2 regions of the Streptomyces sp. NPDC005775 genome follow, and region 2 is predicted to be linked to the other one. Evidence: riboswitches for the same ligand, from Rfam matches in the RefSeq annotation. Region 2 holds a riboswitch; the other holds the start of a gene.
The links. A riboswitch is a leader RNA that binds a small molecule or an ion and turns the genes downstream of it on or off. The one in region 2 is predicted to bind thiamine pyrophosphate.
Positions count from the first base shown of each region.

Region 1: another riboswitch for thiamine pyrophosphate. It lies ahead of thiC (phosphomethylpyrimidine synthase ThiC); the one in region 2 lies ahead of thiO (glycine oxidase ThiO).

Region 1 is NZ_JBIAIU010000008.1:311,219-319,034, reverse strand. It holds gene ACFYPA_RS20765 (DUF5326 family protein) at 1-206, shown strand, start outside; gene ACFYPA_RS20760 (helix-turn-helix domain-containing protein) at 460-1,230, shown strand; gene ACFYPA_RS20755 (SsgA family sporulation/cell division regulator) at 1,332-1,769, shown strand; gene ACFYPA_RS20750 (YibE/F family protein) at 1,850-3,190, opposite strand; TPP riboswitch at 3,262-3,395, shown strand; gene thiC (phosphomethylpyrimidine synthase ThiC) at 3,388-5,184, shown strand; gene ACFYPA_RS20740 (hypothetical protein) at 5,445-6,269, opposite strand; gene ACFYPA_RS20735 (metallophosphoesterase) at 6,451-7,509, opposite strand; gene ACFYPA_RS20730 (LacI family DNA-binding transcriptional regulator) at 7,683-7,816, opposite strand, start outside.
Region 2 is NZ_JBIAIU010000011.1:73,841-81,656, reverse strand. It holds gene ACFYPA_RS24725 (Rv2175c family DNA-binding protein) at 1-113, opposite strand, end outside; gene ACFYPA_RS24720 (NAD(P)/FAD-dependent oxidoreductase) at 183-1,364, opposite strand; TPP riboswitch at 1,578-1,690, shown strand; gene thiO (glycine oxidase ThiO) at 1,688-2,869, shown strand; gene thiS (sulfur carrier protein ThiS) at 2,965-3,165, shown strand; gene ACFYPA_RS24705 (thiazole synthase) at 3,168-3,962, shown strand; gene pknB (Stk1 family PASTA domain-containing Ser/Thr kinase) at 4,143-6,065, shown strand; gene ACFYPA_RS24695 (deoxyribonuclease IV) at 6,189-7,046, shown strand; gene ACFYPA_RS24690 (DUF4396 domain-containing protein) at 7,133-7,672, shown strand; gene ACFYPA_RS24685 (sulfite oxidase-like oxidoreductase) at 7,697-7,816, opposite strand, start outside.

The sequences.
Region 1 (7,816 bases), on a different contig from region 2:
GGGAGATATTCGCGGGAATGCCCTGGTGGGTGAAGTGGATCGCGGTGCCCGTCATCGCGATCGTCGTGTTCGGCGGCCTGATCGCCAGCATCGTCGGCTTCGTGATCGGTCTGCTGTTCAAGGTCCTGATCTTCGTGATCCTGATCGGCGGGCTCGTCTTCGTCGTACGGAAGTTCATGTCGTCCTCCTCGCGAGGCGACTGGTAGCGCGACCGGTTACCGCGCGGCCGGCCGGGTGATTAGCCCAGCTGAGCTAAGCGGAAGGTGAAACGGCACCTCGTCCGGATGCTCCCGATACAGTGACAGTCCGCTGCCGCCACCTGGGAAAACACCGTCAGTAGCCACCCTGACCAGTGGTTTGTACGGCATCCGGCCTTCTGGACCCCAGGCCTGCGGCAGATCTGTGGGGGCGGCCCCCACAGGCGGGCTGACCGCCCGTCACCATGCCTGGGGGTGACCGTTGACCACGGCATCGAGTACCGCTGTACCGACGTTGATCGGATCGGTGCAGCGGGCACTGAGGCTGCTGGAGGCTGTGGGCACCCATCGGGACGGGGCTCCGGCCAAACAGCTCGCACGGGAAGCGGGGCTCCCCCTTCCCACCGCCTACCACTTGCTGCGCACGCTGACCCACGAGGGGTATCTGCGCAGGGAGAACGGTGTCTTCCTCTTCGGCGCCGCCGCGGAGCGGCTGGTGGACGACGGCGCGCTGCAGAATCGGCGCAGCAGAATGACCCAGTCCCTGGGGCGGTGGCGGGACATCATCGGCGCCCCGGTGTACTGCGCCGTCTACCGCGACGGTGAGATCGAACTCGTCGCGGTCGCGGACACCCCGGCGGCTCCGGCGGTGGAGGAGTGGGCGGCCTTCGGCGAGACGGGGCACGCCCACGCGATCGGCCAGTGTCTGCTGAGCCAGCTCGACGAGCAGGCCCGCGAGGACCACCTGGACCGGCATCCGGTGCGCCCGCTGACCCGCTACTCCGTGCGCGACCGTCCGGCACTCCTTGAGCGGCTGCGGTCGATCGAGCGTATGGAACCTGTCATCGAACGACAGGAGTACGCCCTCGGCACGGTCTGCGCGGCCATTCCGATCACGGCCGGATTCACGGCAGCCGCGATGGCCATTTCGGTCCCCCTCGACCAGGAAGAACGGTTGCTCCCCGCAGTCGAACGACTACGTGGCGAAGTGGCCAGCCTCTTGCGTTCGTTCGTGTTCTCTATCAGTATCTGAAAAATCACTCCTTGTGATCTGCTATCGCGTGCACCACGATGGCGTCAATAGGGCCATGGGGGATCATTCCTGGCCAGATTCATCTACTGCGGGGTTGAACGATGCGCGAGTCGGTTCAAGCTGAGGTCATGATGAGCTTCCTCGTCTCCGAGGAGCTCTCTTTCCGTATCCCGGTGGAGCTCCGGTACGAAGTGTGCGATCCGTACGCGATCCGGATGACCTTCCATCTGCCCGGCGACGCCCCCGTCACCTGGGCTTTCGGCCGCGAGCTGCTGCTCGACGGCCTCAACAGCCCCAGTGGTGACGGCGATGTACACATCGGGCCGACCGAGCCCGAAGGGCTGTCCGATGTCCACATCAGGCTCCAGGTGGGGGCCGACCGAGCCCTCTTCAGGGCCGGTACGGCACCTCTCGTGGCATTTCTCGACCGGACGGACAAACTCGTGCCGCTCGGGCAGGAGTGCACGCTGGGTGACTTCGAGGGCAATCTGGAAGAGGCACTGGGGCGGATTCTGGCCGAGGAACAGAACGCCGGCTGACGAAGCCCGTGCCCTTGGCCTGCCTGCCGGTCGAACAGCACACCTGCCGAACGGGTGAATCGCTCTCCGTGTTCGGGCACTCAGGACCTCGCCCGACGACGGCGTCCCCTGCCGCTCCGTACGGGAGGCGGAGGTCCTGCGTCCACGCCGGAACCGGCGCGGTCCGCGGAGACAACCAGCGCCGCGAGCGCGGTGGTCACCGGGACCGAGGCGACCAGCCCGATCGAGCCGATCAGTGTGCGCACGATCTCCTCCGCCACCAGTTCGCTGTTGGCCACCGTCCCCACGCCGCTCTGGGCGACCGAGAACAGCAGCAGCAACGGAAGCGCCGCGCCCGCGTAGGCGAGCACCAGGGTGTTGACCACCGAGGCGATGTGGTCGCGTCCGATCCTGATCCCTGCCCGGTAGAGCTTCTTCGCACTCATCGTCGGGTCCGCCTGGTGCAGTTCCCAGACCGCCGAGGTCTGGGTGACCGTCACGTCGTCGAGCACTCCCAGCGAACCGATGATGACGCCGGCCAGCAGCAGCCCGCTCATGTCGATGTGCGGATACAGGCCGTGGATGAGACCGGTGTTGTCATCGGTGTTCCCGCTCAGGCTCGCCCAGCCGATGAAGAGCGAGCCGAGCAGTCCGATGAGCAGCAGTGAGATCAGGGTGCCGATGACGGCGACCGAGGTGCGGGCCGTCAGCCCGTGGCAGATGTAGAGCGCGATCAGCATGATCGCGCTCGCTCCGACGACCGCCACGACCAGCGGGTTGGAGCCCTGCAGGATGGCCGGAAGGATGAAGAGGGTCAGCACGGCGAACGACAGGGCGAGCGCCACCAGGGCCATCACCCCGCGCATTCGGCCCACGGCGACCACCACCAGCGCGAAGATCCCCGCCAGCAGCATCAACGGGAACTTCCGGTTCACATCGGTGACGGAGTACTGGAGGTCATGGGGTGCGTCCGGGGCGTACGCGACCACCACCCCCTGACCGTCCCGCAGCTGCCGGGGTGCGTCGGGCTGGACGACCTCGACGAACTTCCGGCCGTCGTCCTTCCCGCTCGTGATCTCGACGGTCGCCTTCTTGCAGAGGGCGGCCCCGTCGTCGCCCTCGGCCTGGTCGCCGGTGGGCGGGGCGTTCTCGCCGCTGACGGGCAGCTGCGAGGCGTTCACGTCCTTGCAGTCGACCTTGTCGATGTTCACCACCTTGCCCTGTTGGGTCTGCCGGTCGAAGCCGACGCCGGTGCGCTCGTGCGCCGGCGCACCACCGGGCCAGAGGACCACGAGCCCGACGACTACCGCCGCCGCGAACGGGATCAGCACGGCGGCGATCACCTTGCGCAGATGACCGGAGACGGGAGCGGCGGGGCCGTGGCTGTGGGAGTGCGTGTGCTGATGGCCCTGCGGTTCGGGGTCGCTATGAGGGGACGTCACCGGCAGATCATCGCAAGAAGACAAGGGGCCCTCTGTTCAGCTCGCCAACAAGGGCGCTAGCGTGGTGGCACCTTTGCACACGCGGGAGCTCGGAGCACCGGGCTGAGAGGGCGCTGATCTCCGTACGTCCGTACGGGACAGGCTGCGCCGACCGCCGAACCTGTTACCGGGTAATGCCGGCGTAGGGAGTAGGTCTCATGACCACATCGGATGCACGCACGCCTGCCTCGAACCAGAACGACGAGGCCGGGAAGTCCATCGGCTGGCACAAGGGTTACGTCCAGGGCTCACGCCCGGACCTCCGGGTGCCGGTTCGTCAGGTGCACCTCACCAACGGCAAGGACGTGACGCTGTACGACACGTCGGGGCCGTACACCGATCCCACCACCGAGACCGATGTCCGCCGGGGACTGGCGCCCCTGCGGGAGCACTGGATCATCGCCCGCGGTGACACCGAGGAGTACACGGGGCGTCCCGGACGGCCCGAGGACGACGGGCTCAAGCACACCTCACCGCGCGGTGGGCTGCGCAATCTGGACGCGGTCTTCCCCGGCCGCCCCCGGCAGCCGCGGCGCAGCCGGGACGGCCGTCCCGTCACCCAGCTCGCGTACGCCCGCCGGGGCGAAATCACCCCGGAGATGGAGTACGTCGCGATCCGGGAGAACGTCGGGCCCGAGGTGGTGCGCGAGGAGATCGCCGCCGGCCGGGCCGTGCTGCCGGTCAACGTCAACCACCCGGAGATCGAGCCGATGATCATCGGCAAGCGGTTCCTGGTGAAGGTGAACGCGAACATCGGCAACTCCGCGGTCTCGTCCTCCATCGAGGAGGAGGTGGACAAGATGACCTGGGCGACCAAGTGGGGCGCCGACACCGTCATGGATCTGTCCACCGGCCGCAACATCCACACCACCCGTGAGTGGGTTCTTCGCAACTCCCCCGTCCCGATCGGCACCGTGCCGCTCTACCAGGCCCTGGAGAAGGTCGACGGCAGGGCGGAGGAGCTGACCTGGGAGGTCTACAAGGACACCGTGATCGAGCAGGCCGAGCAGGGCGTCGACTACATGACGGTGCACGCCGGCGTGCGCCTGCCGTACGTGCCGCTGACGGCCCGGCGCAAGACCGGCATCGTCTCCCGGGGCGGCTCGATCATGGCGGCGTGGTGTCTCGCGCACCACAAGGAGTCTTTCCTCTACGAGCACTTCGAGGAGCTCTGCGAGATCCTCGCCTCGTACGACGTGACGTACTCCCTGGGCGACGGGCTGCGGCCCGGGTCGATCGCGGACGCCAACGACGAGGCCCAGTTCGCGGAGCTGCGTACGCTCGGCGAACTGAACACGGTCGCCAAGCGGTTCGGGGTCCAGACCATGATCGAGGGGCCGGGCCACGTCCCGATGCACAAGATCAAGGAGAACATCGACCTCCAGCAGGAGATCTGCGAGGAGGCGCCGTTCTACACGCTCGGCCCGCTGACGACGGATGTGGCGCCGGCGTACGACCACATCACCTCGGGCATCGGCGCCGCGATGATCGCCTGGTGGGGTACGGCGATGCTCTGCTACGTGACGCCCAAGGAGCACCTCGGTCTGCCCAACCGGGACGACGTGAAGACCGGGGTCATCACCTACAAGATCGCGGCCCATGCGGCGGACCTCGCCAAGGGGCACCCGGGGGCGCAGGACTGGGACGACGCGTTGTCGGACGCCCGGTTCGAGTTCCGCTGGGAGGACCAGTTCAATCTGGCCCTCGACCCGGACACCGCGCGGGAGTTCCACGATGAGACGCTGCCGGCCGAGCCGGCGAAGACGGCGCACTTCTGCTCGATGTGCGGGCCGAAGTTCTGCTCGATGAAGATCTCTCAGACCATCGCATCGAAGTACGGCTCTCAGATGGGTCTGAGCAGCGACGACGTCGAGGCGGGTATGAAGGCGAAGTCCGAGGAGTTCGCGGCATCGGGGAACCGGGTGTACCTGCCGCTCGCGGAGACGGCCGACTGACCTGCCCGCTTCAGCGGAGGGGGGCCCGCCAGGCCACCAGTCCTGGCCGGTCCGCCTCCGCGAAACCCGCCGCGAACGGCTTGTCGCCGTCATCCGGCAGCAGGTGGACGCTGCACTCCGTCACGCTGTCGCCCGGCGGGAGGGTCCGCCGGAGGACTGACGCATCGTAGGACGCCACAGCCGAGGCGGGGCGGCGGGGGTGTGGGGAGGGGGGTGAGGCGGGGTGGGCTTGGGGCGTGAGGATTGCGTGCCCGCCGCGGTCACTCCAGCTCGTGTTCCGGGCCGCCGAAGTCGGGGCTGGTGAAGTCCGGGCTGGTGAACGTCGGCCGGGGCGCGGCAGCCGGGCCGTCGTCGGGGCTGGAGAAGTCCGGCCTGCTGTAGCCGATCTTCGGGATGCGGTTGGCCGAGCGGTGCGGGATGCGCGCGGCCGGTGCGGCCCCGGGGTCGGCGAGGGCGTCCCGCAGGAACGGCAGGATGCCGCGTTCCAGCAGGGCGTGCCGCCAGGCCTCCCTGGCGCGTGCCGCGTCCTCCGGCAGTTCCTCGCCCTGCTCCTCGGCGGGCACCGAGGTCGAGCCGTTGCGCAGAGCGGTGATGAGGAGGCCGACCGCGGCGACGAGCATGGCGGCCGCCGTGGCCGCAACGAAGAACCAGCCCGCGCCGACCATGGTGCGTGCGAACGCCGGGGGCGGGTCGAGGGCCTTCAGGACGTAGCCGATGAGCAGGAAGATCACCGCGGCTGTGCCTGCCAGCACCGGCGCCAGGGTGGTGATGACGACTCCTACGCCGGCGCCCGACTGGCGGGGGCCGTGCGGGCCGGCGTCCTGGGCTCCGTCCTCGTCCGGTCCGGCGGCCGCGGCGCGGACCTCCTCGCGGGCTTTCACGTAGTGCTCGTACTCGGTGGCGGCCGCGGCGGTGATCAGCGCGGTGGCCGCCATCGCCATCGTGCGCAGCTGCACCGGATTGAGGCGTTCACCGACAGCGGCCAGATCCGGTCGTTCATGGGCGTGACGCAGTGCGTCGTCGAGGATCCGCTCGTACTCGGGCCGGTCCTCGGCCAGCAGGTGCGGAGCGCTGTTCATGTGCATCCCCCGATGCTCCGTAGGGCCTTTGCGCCCGCGCGAACCGGGCAGTCGGGCGGAAACGGAGGAGAGCCTGCTACTGATACGCCGATGGTAGAGCGCCCACGGCACGGGGTGACAGGGGGTTTCCGTAAATAGGCCCAGTGGTCGCCGTATTCAGGTCGGGATGCGTCTTCCCCGGAGAACGTCAGTCATGCAGGGGCAGTTGCACGACCAGTAGCTTTCCGGCCATGGTCACTCCGCCGTCCATGGCGATGGCGAGCCCGCCCGCGTACACGTGCGGACCGTCCACCAGCGGAGCCGACCGGTCCTCGCCGTCCTCGGAGCCGACCTCGCCGAGGAGGTAGGGAATGGGGCTGTGACCATGGACGACGCGTCTGCCGCCGTAGGCCGCCATGAGCTCCTGCACCGCTTGCGGACCCGATTCGTCGCGGAAGGCGAACCGCTTGGTCAGCTTGCGGAAGAGGTCCCAGCATTCATCGGCGTCGTTCCGCGTGAGAATGGCGTGCACCGTGTCGTTGACGTCCTCGATGGTGGAGCCGTAATCGAGGTACGCCGTCGTGTCCGAGTGCATCAGGAGGTGCTCGTCCTCCTCGACGACGGCGTCGAGCCGGGACATCCACTGGAGGTGGACGTCCTGGAGCCGCTCCATGTCGGTCTTCTGGCCGCCGTTGAGCAGCCAGGCGGCCTGGAAGGTGGCCGTTCCGGCGCCGGAGTTGACGGGGGTGTCGCCGAACCGCTTGGCGCCGATGAGCAGCAGTTCGTGGTTGCCCATCAGTGCCTTGCAGTAGCCGCCGGCGGCCGCGGCCTCGGCGGAGAGCCGCATCACGAGGTCGATGACACCGATTCCGTCGGGGCCCCGGTCGGTGAAGTCGCCGAGGAACCAGAGTCGCGCGTTGCCCGCGGACCAGTTGCCCTCGGAGTCGATCAGCTCCTGTTCGGCGAGGGCGGCGACGAGCTCGTCCAGATAGCCGTGGACGTCACCCACCACGTACAGCGGTCCGAGCCCCGGCTCCTGGGCCGGGTGCGGGTCGGGCACCGCCCGTACCCGGACGGTGTCCTCGCGGCTGATCACGGGGAGGTCCCGCGCGGTGGGGGTGTACCCCTCCGGTGGCTCGCCGCCCGGGAAGGCGCTGCCCGGGTGCGGTGGAGCGGGAGGCGCAGGGGACTGCGCATAGGGCGGTACGCGGAAGTCGCGCAACGTCGCCGTCCGCACCACGGGTTCCTGACCGGCCCCCTGTGTCATCGACCCCTCCACCACCGTCGCGCCGCCGTACACCTGACGGGCCCTGCTGGTCGGGGTGGTCCGCGGTGTCGTGCGCCCATCATAGGAATGAGGATCGTGCTCTGTGACGCACCAGGGGTGGTGAATCCGCGCGCATGCCAGGTTCATCGGTCGATTGGTCCCAATTGGCCTGATCAATCCCCTGTCGGGGAGCGCGGTGCGCTGACCGTGGTGCGTGGCGGACGGCGTTGCGAGGAGGTCCGGACGATGAGTTCCGTCGGTATGACCTGTTCCACCGGTCCGTCCTGATCGACGCCTTCGATGGCGT
Region 2 (7,816 bases):
TCCTTGACCAGCTGGCGTACACGCGTCACCTGGACATCGAACATTTCGGCGATGTCGGGGAGGTGGAGCCAGGCAGGGACGAGAGCATCGATCTTTGCGTCAATCTCGGTCACGGGGACAAGCGTGCCATCCCGGACCGACAGTCGGTACCCGGGCCGCCCGTACGGGGGCCGGTCGGCCCGTCAGAGCGTGGCCGATTTCAGGGGAACGGCGGGGTCGGCGACCCGCTCCGGCGCGAGTTCCGCCCCCGATTCGACGAGTTTGCGCCCCTGCGCCAGATCGCGCGGACGGCCGACCGCCAGTACGGCGACGAGCGCGCCGGCCCGCAGCCAGCACACCGTCCACGACGGCTCGGCCGGATCGCCGCGCCACACCAGCGTGTCGGCCCGCGTGTGGTGGCCCGCGTACTGGACGAAGCGGCCGAACTGCTCGGACCAGAAGTACGGCACGGGGTCGTAGACCGGGGGCGGCCCGTCGCCCACGGAATCAGAGGCGGCGACGGCTGCGGCGACCGTCCGGGGGCCCTGGAGGGCGTTGTCCCAGTGGTGGACGAGCAGCCGCTCGCCGTACCGGGCCGAGGGGAAGGAGGCGCAGTCCCCGACCGCGTACACATCGGGGAGCGAGGTGTGCAGTGACGCGTCGGCGGTCACCGATCCGTCCGGCCCGAGCTCGATGCCCGAACCGGCGAGCCATCCGGTCGCGGGCCGGGCGCCGATGCCGACGACGACCGCGTCCGCCGGGACCGTGCGGCCGTCGGCCAGGACCACGCGGCCGGGCGCGATGCTGTCGACGCGCGCGCCGGTGAGGAGTACGGCGCCGCTCTCGGCGTACCAGCCGGCCATGGGGGCGGCGACCTCGGCGGGCAGCGCGCCGGCGAGCGGGTGGTCGGCGGCCTCGACGACGGTGACCGCGCAGCCGGCCGCCCGGGCGGCGGTGGCGAACTCGGCGCCGATCCAGCCCGCGCCGACGACCACGACGTCGTGCCGGCGTTCGAGGACCGGCCTCAGCCGGGCGGCGTCGTCCAGTGTGCGCAGGAGGTGGACTCCCGGGACGCCCTCGGAGCCGGGCAGCACCAGGGGCTCGGCCCCGGTGGCGACGACCAGGACGTCGTAGGGGACGGGCCCCTCCGGGGTGTCCAGTTCGTGGTCCGCCGCGCGCAGCGCGGTCACGTCGAGGCCGAGCCGCAGGGCGATCTCCAGCGCCTCGAAGTCGATGTCGAAGGCCGAGTCCTCGGCCTTCCCGAGGAGGACCGCCTTCGACAGCGGCGGCCGGTCGTACGGCTGATGCGGTTCGGCGCCGATCAGCGTGACGGGGCCGGTGCAGCCCCGTTCGCGCAGGGCCACGGCGGTCTGCACGCCCGCCATGCCCGCTCCGGCGATCACGACGCGAGTGCCCTGCCGTGCTTCTGTCTGCTGCTGTCCGCTCTGCTCGTCCACCCGTCCACCTTAAGCACCTGACACACCGTCAGGTAGCCGGTGCCCCGCTCACGGTGACCGGATCGCCGCACCCCTGCCCGTGTCCACCGCACCGTCGGCTCCCTTGCCGGGGTCGCGGGGCAACGGTTTAGGGTGGCCGTGCACATCACTCGCGGGAGCCCGGACGCACCGGGCTGAGAGGGAGGCTGGACGGCCTCCGACCGTACGAACCTGATCCGGGTCATGCCGGCGAAGGGAGGGGCTGGACGCCCATGCGTACGCACCCTGCGAACGGGTCCGACGTCCTCGTCATCGGGGGCGGCATCATCGGCCTGGTCACCGCCTGGCGGGCCGCCCGGCGCGGCCTGGCCACCGCGGTCGTCGATCCCGCACCGGGCGGCGGCGCCGCCCAGGTCGCGGCCGGAATGCTGGCCGCCGTCACCGAACTGCACTACGGCGAGGAGATGCTGCTCGGCCTCAACGTCGCGTCCGCCGCCCGCTATCCGGCGTTCGCGGCCGAGCTGGAGGCGGCGAGCGGGCAGGACATCGGCTTCCGCGCCTGCGGCACCCTGGCCGTCGCTCTCGACGCCGACGACCGGGCCCATCTGCGGGAACTCCACGCCCTGCAGCGCCGCTCGGGGCTGGAGTCGGAGTGGCTGACCGGCCGTGAGTGCCGCCGCCTGGAGCCGATGCTCGCCCCGGGCGTACGCGGGGGTCTGCGGGTCGACGGCGACCATCAGGTCGACCCGAGGCGGCTGGCCTCCGCCCTCCTGACGGCGTGCGAGCGGGCCGGGGTCGCCTTCCACCGCCAACGGGCCGAACGGCTCGCGGTCACGAACGGCCGCGCCACCGGAGCCGTGCTGGCCGACGGGACGCGGGCGGCGGCCGATCAGGTCGTGCTCGCGGCGGGCAGCCTCAGCGGCCGGCTCGCGGGGGTGCCGGAGCACGTCGTACCTCCGGTCCGCCCGGTGAAGGGCCAGGTGCTGCGGCTGACCGTGCCTCCCGCGTACGCCCCCTTCCTCTCCCGCACCGTCCGGGCCGTGGTCCGGGGCAGCCACGTCTATCTCGTACCGCGCGAGAACGGCGAGCTGGTCATCGGCGCCACCAGCGAGGAGATGGGCTGGGACACCACCGTCACGGCGGGCGGCGTGTACGAGCTGCTGCGCGACGCGCACGAGCTGGTGCCGGGCATCACCGAGCTGCCGCTCACCGAAACCGTCGCCGGCCTGCGCCCCGCCTCCCCCGACAACGCCCCGCTGCTCGGCCGCACCGCCCTGCCCGGCCTCCACCTCGCCACCGGGCACCACCGCAACGGGGTACTCCTCACCCCCGTCACCGGGGACGCCATGGCACAGCTGCTGGCCGACGGCGAGCTGCCCGAGGTGGCCCGCCCCTTCTCCCCCGGCCGTTTCTCCCCCACCGCCGCCCCCGTACGACAGGAGCAGCCCGCATGACCGAGCCCGTACCCGCCCCCGCGGCCGCGTCCGCGTCCCCGTCCGCGAACAACGACCCTGTGAACGTCTCCGCGAACGTCTCCGCGAACGTCTCCGTGAACGTCTCCGTGAACGGCGAGGCCGTCGCCGTGGTGCCCGGGACCTCTCTGCAGACCCTGGTCGCCTCCATGACGCATGCGCCCTCCGGCGTCGCGGCCGCCCTGAACGAGAGCGTCGTCCCGCGTGGCCAGTGGCCCGCGGCCACCCTCACCGACGGCGACCGGGTCGAGGTCCTCACCGCGGTCCAGGGAGGCTGACCATGTCCGACGACGTCTTCTCGCTCGGCGGCACCGTCCTCGGTTCCCGGCTGATCATGGGGACCGGCGGCGCACCCAGCCTGGACGTGCTGGAGCGGTCCCTGACCGCGTCCGGCACCGAGCTGACCACCGTGGCGATGCGCCGCCTCGACCCGACCGTGCACGGCTCCGTGCTCTCCGTGCTGGAGCGGCTCTCCATCCGTGTGCTGCCGAACACGGCCGGCTGCTTCACGGCGGGCGAGGCCGTGCTCACCGCCCGGCTGGCCCGCGAGGCGCTCGGCACCGACTGGGTCAAGCTGGAGGTGGTGGCGGACGAGCGCACCCTGCTGCCCGACCCCATCGAGCTGCTGGACGCCGCGGAGACGCTGGTGGACGACGGTTTCACCGTGCTGCCGTACACGAACGACGACCCGGTCCTGGCCCGGAAGCTGGAGGACGTGGGGTGCGCGGCGATCATGCCGCTCGGCTCCCCCATCGGCTCCGGCCTGGGCATCCGCAATCCGCACAACTTCCAGCTGATCGTCGAACAGGCGCGGGTGCCGGTGATCCTCGACGCCGGCGCCGGGACGGCTTCGGACGTGGCGCTGGCGATGGAGCTCGGATGCACGGCCGTGATGCTGGCGTCGGCAGTGACCCGGGCGCAGGAACCGGAGCTGATGGCCGCCGCGATGCGGCACGCGGTGGAGGCCGGGCGGCTCGCTTACCGCGCGGGGCGGATCCCCCGTCGCCACTTCGCCGAGGCCTCGTCGCCGGTGGCGGGGCGGGCGGTGCTGGATCCGGAGCGCCCGGCGTTCTGACCCGCTCCCGGGCGGCCCGTGTGGTGCATCTCATGTCCCTGCCGAGGCCCCTCCCGAACCCGGCGCCCCACCCGTTCCGCGGCACGAAATCGCATGTCCCTGTCACGGCTCGGCTGCAGTACGGAGCCGGGACCGCTCCGCCAGTCGGCCGTGTCCGCGGTGCCTCGTAGACTCGGCTCCGTGGATACGACCCTCCAGGACCCTCTCGTCGGGCAGCTGCTCGACGGCCGCTACCGCGTCGATGCCCGCATCGCCGTGGGCGGCATGGCCACGGTCTACCGGGCCATGGACACCCGGCTCGACCGGGTGCTCGCCCTCAAGGTGATGCATCCGGCCCTCGCGACCGACGCCTCGTTCGTCGAGCGCTTCATCCGTGAAGCCAAGTCGGTGGCCCGGCTCGCGCACCCGAACGTGGTCGCGGTCTTCGACCAGGGCGCCCAGGAGCAGTACGTCTACCTCGCGATGGAGTACGTGGCGGGGTGCACGCTGCGCGACGTACTGCGCGAGCGGGGTGCCCTGCAGCCGCGGGCCGCGCTGGACATCCTGGAACCGGTGCTCGCCGCGCTGGGGGCCGCGCACCGGGCAGGCTTCGTCCACCGGGACATGAAGCCGGAGAACGTGCTCATAGGCGACGACGGCCGGGTCAAGGTCGCCGACTTCGGCCTGGTCCGGGCCGTGGGCTCGGTCACGAACACCACCGGGAGCATCCTGGGGACGGTCTCCTACCTCGCCCCCGAGCAGATCGAGCACGGCACCGCGGACACCCGCGCCGATGTGTACGCGTGCGGTGTCGTGCTGTACGAGATGCTGACGGGCGCCAAGCCGCACACCGGGGACTCCCCCGCCCAGGTCATCTACCAGCACCTCAACGAGGACGTCCCGGCCCCCTCCGCCGTCGTCCCGGGCCTCGCGCCCCCACTCGACGCGCTGGTGGCGAGCGCCGCCGCCCGCGACCCCGAGCTCCGCCCGGTCGACGCGGTCGCGCTGCTCGCCGAGTCCCGCCGGGCCCGGTCCGGCCTCACCGACGCGCAACTGGACGCCGTGCCGCCGCAGGCCCTGGCCGAGGTGCGCGTCGCCGCCGAGGACCGCACGAGCGTGATCCCGCGGGTGCTGCCGCCCGGCCAGGGCACCGCCCACCACACCAGCCGGCTGGAGATGCCGCCGCAGCCGCCCGCGCGGGCGGCCGCCCGCCGCGCGGGCCCGGGCCGTCGGAGGCCGCCGCGCGGTGTCCTCGCGGTGGTCCTCGCCGTCCTGCTGGTCCTGGGGGTCGGCGGAGGTGTCTGGTACATCAACTCCGGGCAGTTCACCCAGGTCCCCGCGCTGCTGGGCCAGAGCGAGAAGGCGGCGAAGGAGCGGCTGTCGAAGGCCGATCTCGAACTCAAGGGCGTGCGACGGGACTACAGCGACACCGTCGACCGCGGCAAGGTGATCAGCAGCGACCCGAAGTCGGGCGACCGGATCCGGGGCAACGGCTCGGTCTCGCTCGTCGTCTCGCGCGGTCCCGAGATCGTGACGGTGCCCGATGTCCACGGTGTCGCACTCGCCGGGGCCAGGCGGCAGCTGGAGAAGCGGGGCCTGGTGCCCGGCATGGTCACCAAGGAGTTCAGCGACGACGTGAGCGCCGGTGAGGTGGTGCGTACGGACCCCGAGGCGGGCGCCGAGCGTCACCCGGACTCCGCGGTCGCGCTGGTGGTCTCCAAGGGCAGCCCGGTCGATGTCCCCGATGTCACCGGCCAGTCGGTCGACGACGCGACGGCGGAGCTGGAGGACGCCGGCCTGGACGTCGTCGTCGCGCCGGGCCGGGTCAACTCCCCGGAGGACGAGGGCGACATCGCCCGCCAGTCGCTCGAGGAGGGAGCCGAGGCGGCGGAGGGCGACACCATCACCCTCACGGTCTCCAAGGGCCCGCAGATGATCGACGTCCCGGACGTCACCGGCAAGGACGTCGACGAGGCCCGCGGCGAACTCGAGGACGCGGGCTTCGAGGTCAAGGTCGACCGCCCGTTCCTCTCCTTCAGCGACACCATCGCGAGCCAGTCCGTCGACGGCGGCGACCAGGCCCCCGAAGGCAGCACCATCACCATCAAGACCAAGGGGCTCTAGGTCCTGTCCGGAGACCCGAGTCCGCGCCCCGACGCCCGGCACGCACACCGAACACATGCCCCGACCGCCGCCGCGCCCGCGCTTCGCGTGGACGACGCGGGACTTCAGACAGGACCGATCCGTATGCGCAACCCCGTCGGCGGCCACATCCCGGTGGCCGGCGGCCTCGCCAAGGTCGGCCTGCCCTACGCACGCGAGATGGGCGCGGAGGCCGTCCAGGTCTTCGTGGCCAATCCGCGCGGCTGGGCGACCCCGGCCGGCAACCCGGTGCAGGACGACCTGTTCCGTACCGAGTGCGCCGCCGAGTCCATACCCGCGTACGTCCACGCGCCCTATCTGATCAACTTCGGCTCGCACACGCCGGCGACCGTGGAGAGGTCCGTTGACTCCCTGCGCCACTCCCTGCGCCGGGCGCGCGAGATCGGCGCTCTGGGCGTCGTGGTGCACACCGGCTCGGCGACCAACGGACGGCCCCGGGAGGAGGCGCTGGCGCAGGTGCGCACCCATATGAGGCCGCTGCTGGACGAGCTGACGCATGACGACGACCCGTTCCTGCTGTTGGAGTCCACCGCGGGGCAGGGGTTCTCGCTCTGCTCACGGACCTGGGACTTCGGACCGTACTTCGACGCGCTCGACGCCCATCCGAAGCTCGGCATCTGTCTCGACACCTGCCACATCTTCGCCGCGGGACACGACCTGACCGGGCCGACGGGCATGAAGGAGACCCTGGACCTGCTGGTGGAGACGGTCGGCGAGGGCCGCCTGCAGCTGATCCACGCCAACGACTCCAAGGACGTGGCCGGGGCGCACAAGGACCGGCACGAGAACATCGGGTCGGGCCACATCGGCGAGGAGCCGTTCCGGGAGCTGTTCTCCCACCCGGCCACCGAGGGCGTTCCGCTGGTCATCGAGACACCGGGCGGCAAGGAGGGCCATGCGGCGGACGTGGCCCGGCTGAAGGAGCTGCGCGGCCGGGGCTGACGGGTGAACGACTGCCGGGAATACCCCAGGGGGGTATATCGTTCTTGCTGTCGGCAGGAACCGCTCCTCGGCATTGGGGGTTCACCATGCAGGACCACACAGAGCACGCTCAGCACGCGCGGGGCACCGGCCACAGCAGCCATGCCGACCACTCCGGTCACTCCAGTCATCCCGGTCACGGCTCGGGCGGCGCCAGCTGGGCGACGGCAGCGCGCGCCACACTCCACTGCCTCACCGGATGCGCCATCGGCGAAGTCCTCGGCATGGTGATCGGCACCGCGTTCGGCTGGGGCAACCTGCCGACGACGATCCTCGCGATCGTCCTCGCGTTCTTCTTCGGCTACACGCTGACGCTGCGGTCCATCCTCGCCGCGGGAATCGCCTTCAAGGCGGCGTTCCGCGTCGCGCTCGCGGCCGACACCCTCTCCATCGCGGTGATGGAACTGATCGACAACGGCGTGATCGTCCTGTGGCCGGGCGCCATGGACGCCGCACTTTCGGACGTCCTGTTCTGGGGGGCACTCGCCATCTCGCTCGCCGTCGCCTTCGTCGTCACCACACCGGTGAACAAGTGGATGATCGGGCGCGGCAAGGGACACGCGGTGGTGCACCAGTACCACCACTGACGGGGCACGCGAGGAACAGCCGGTTCAGAGCTCGGGGCCGTCCCCGGGCTCCTCCTGGTAGGAGTAGCGCTGTTCCTTCCACGGGTCACCGACGTTGTGGTAGCCGCGCTCCTCCCAGAAACCGCGGCGGTCGGCGCTCATGTA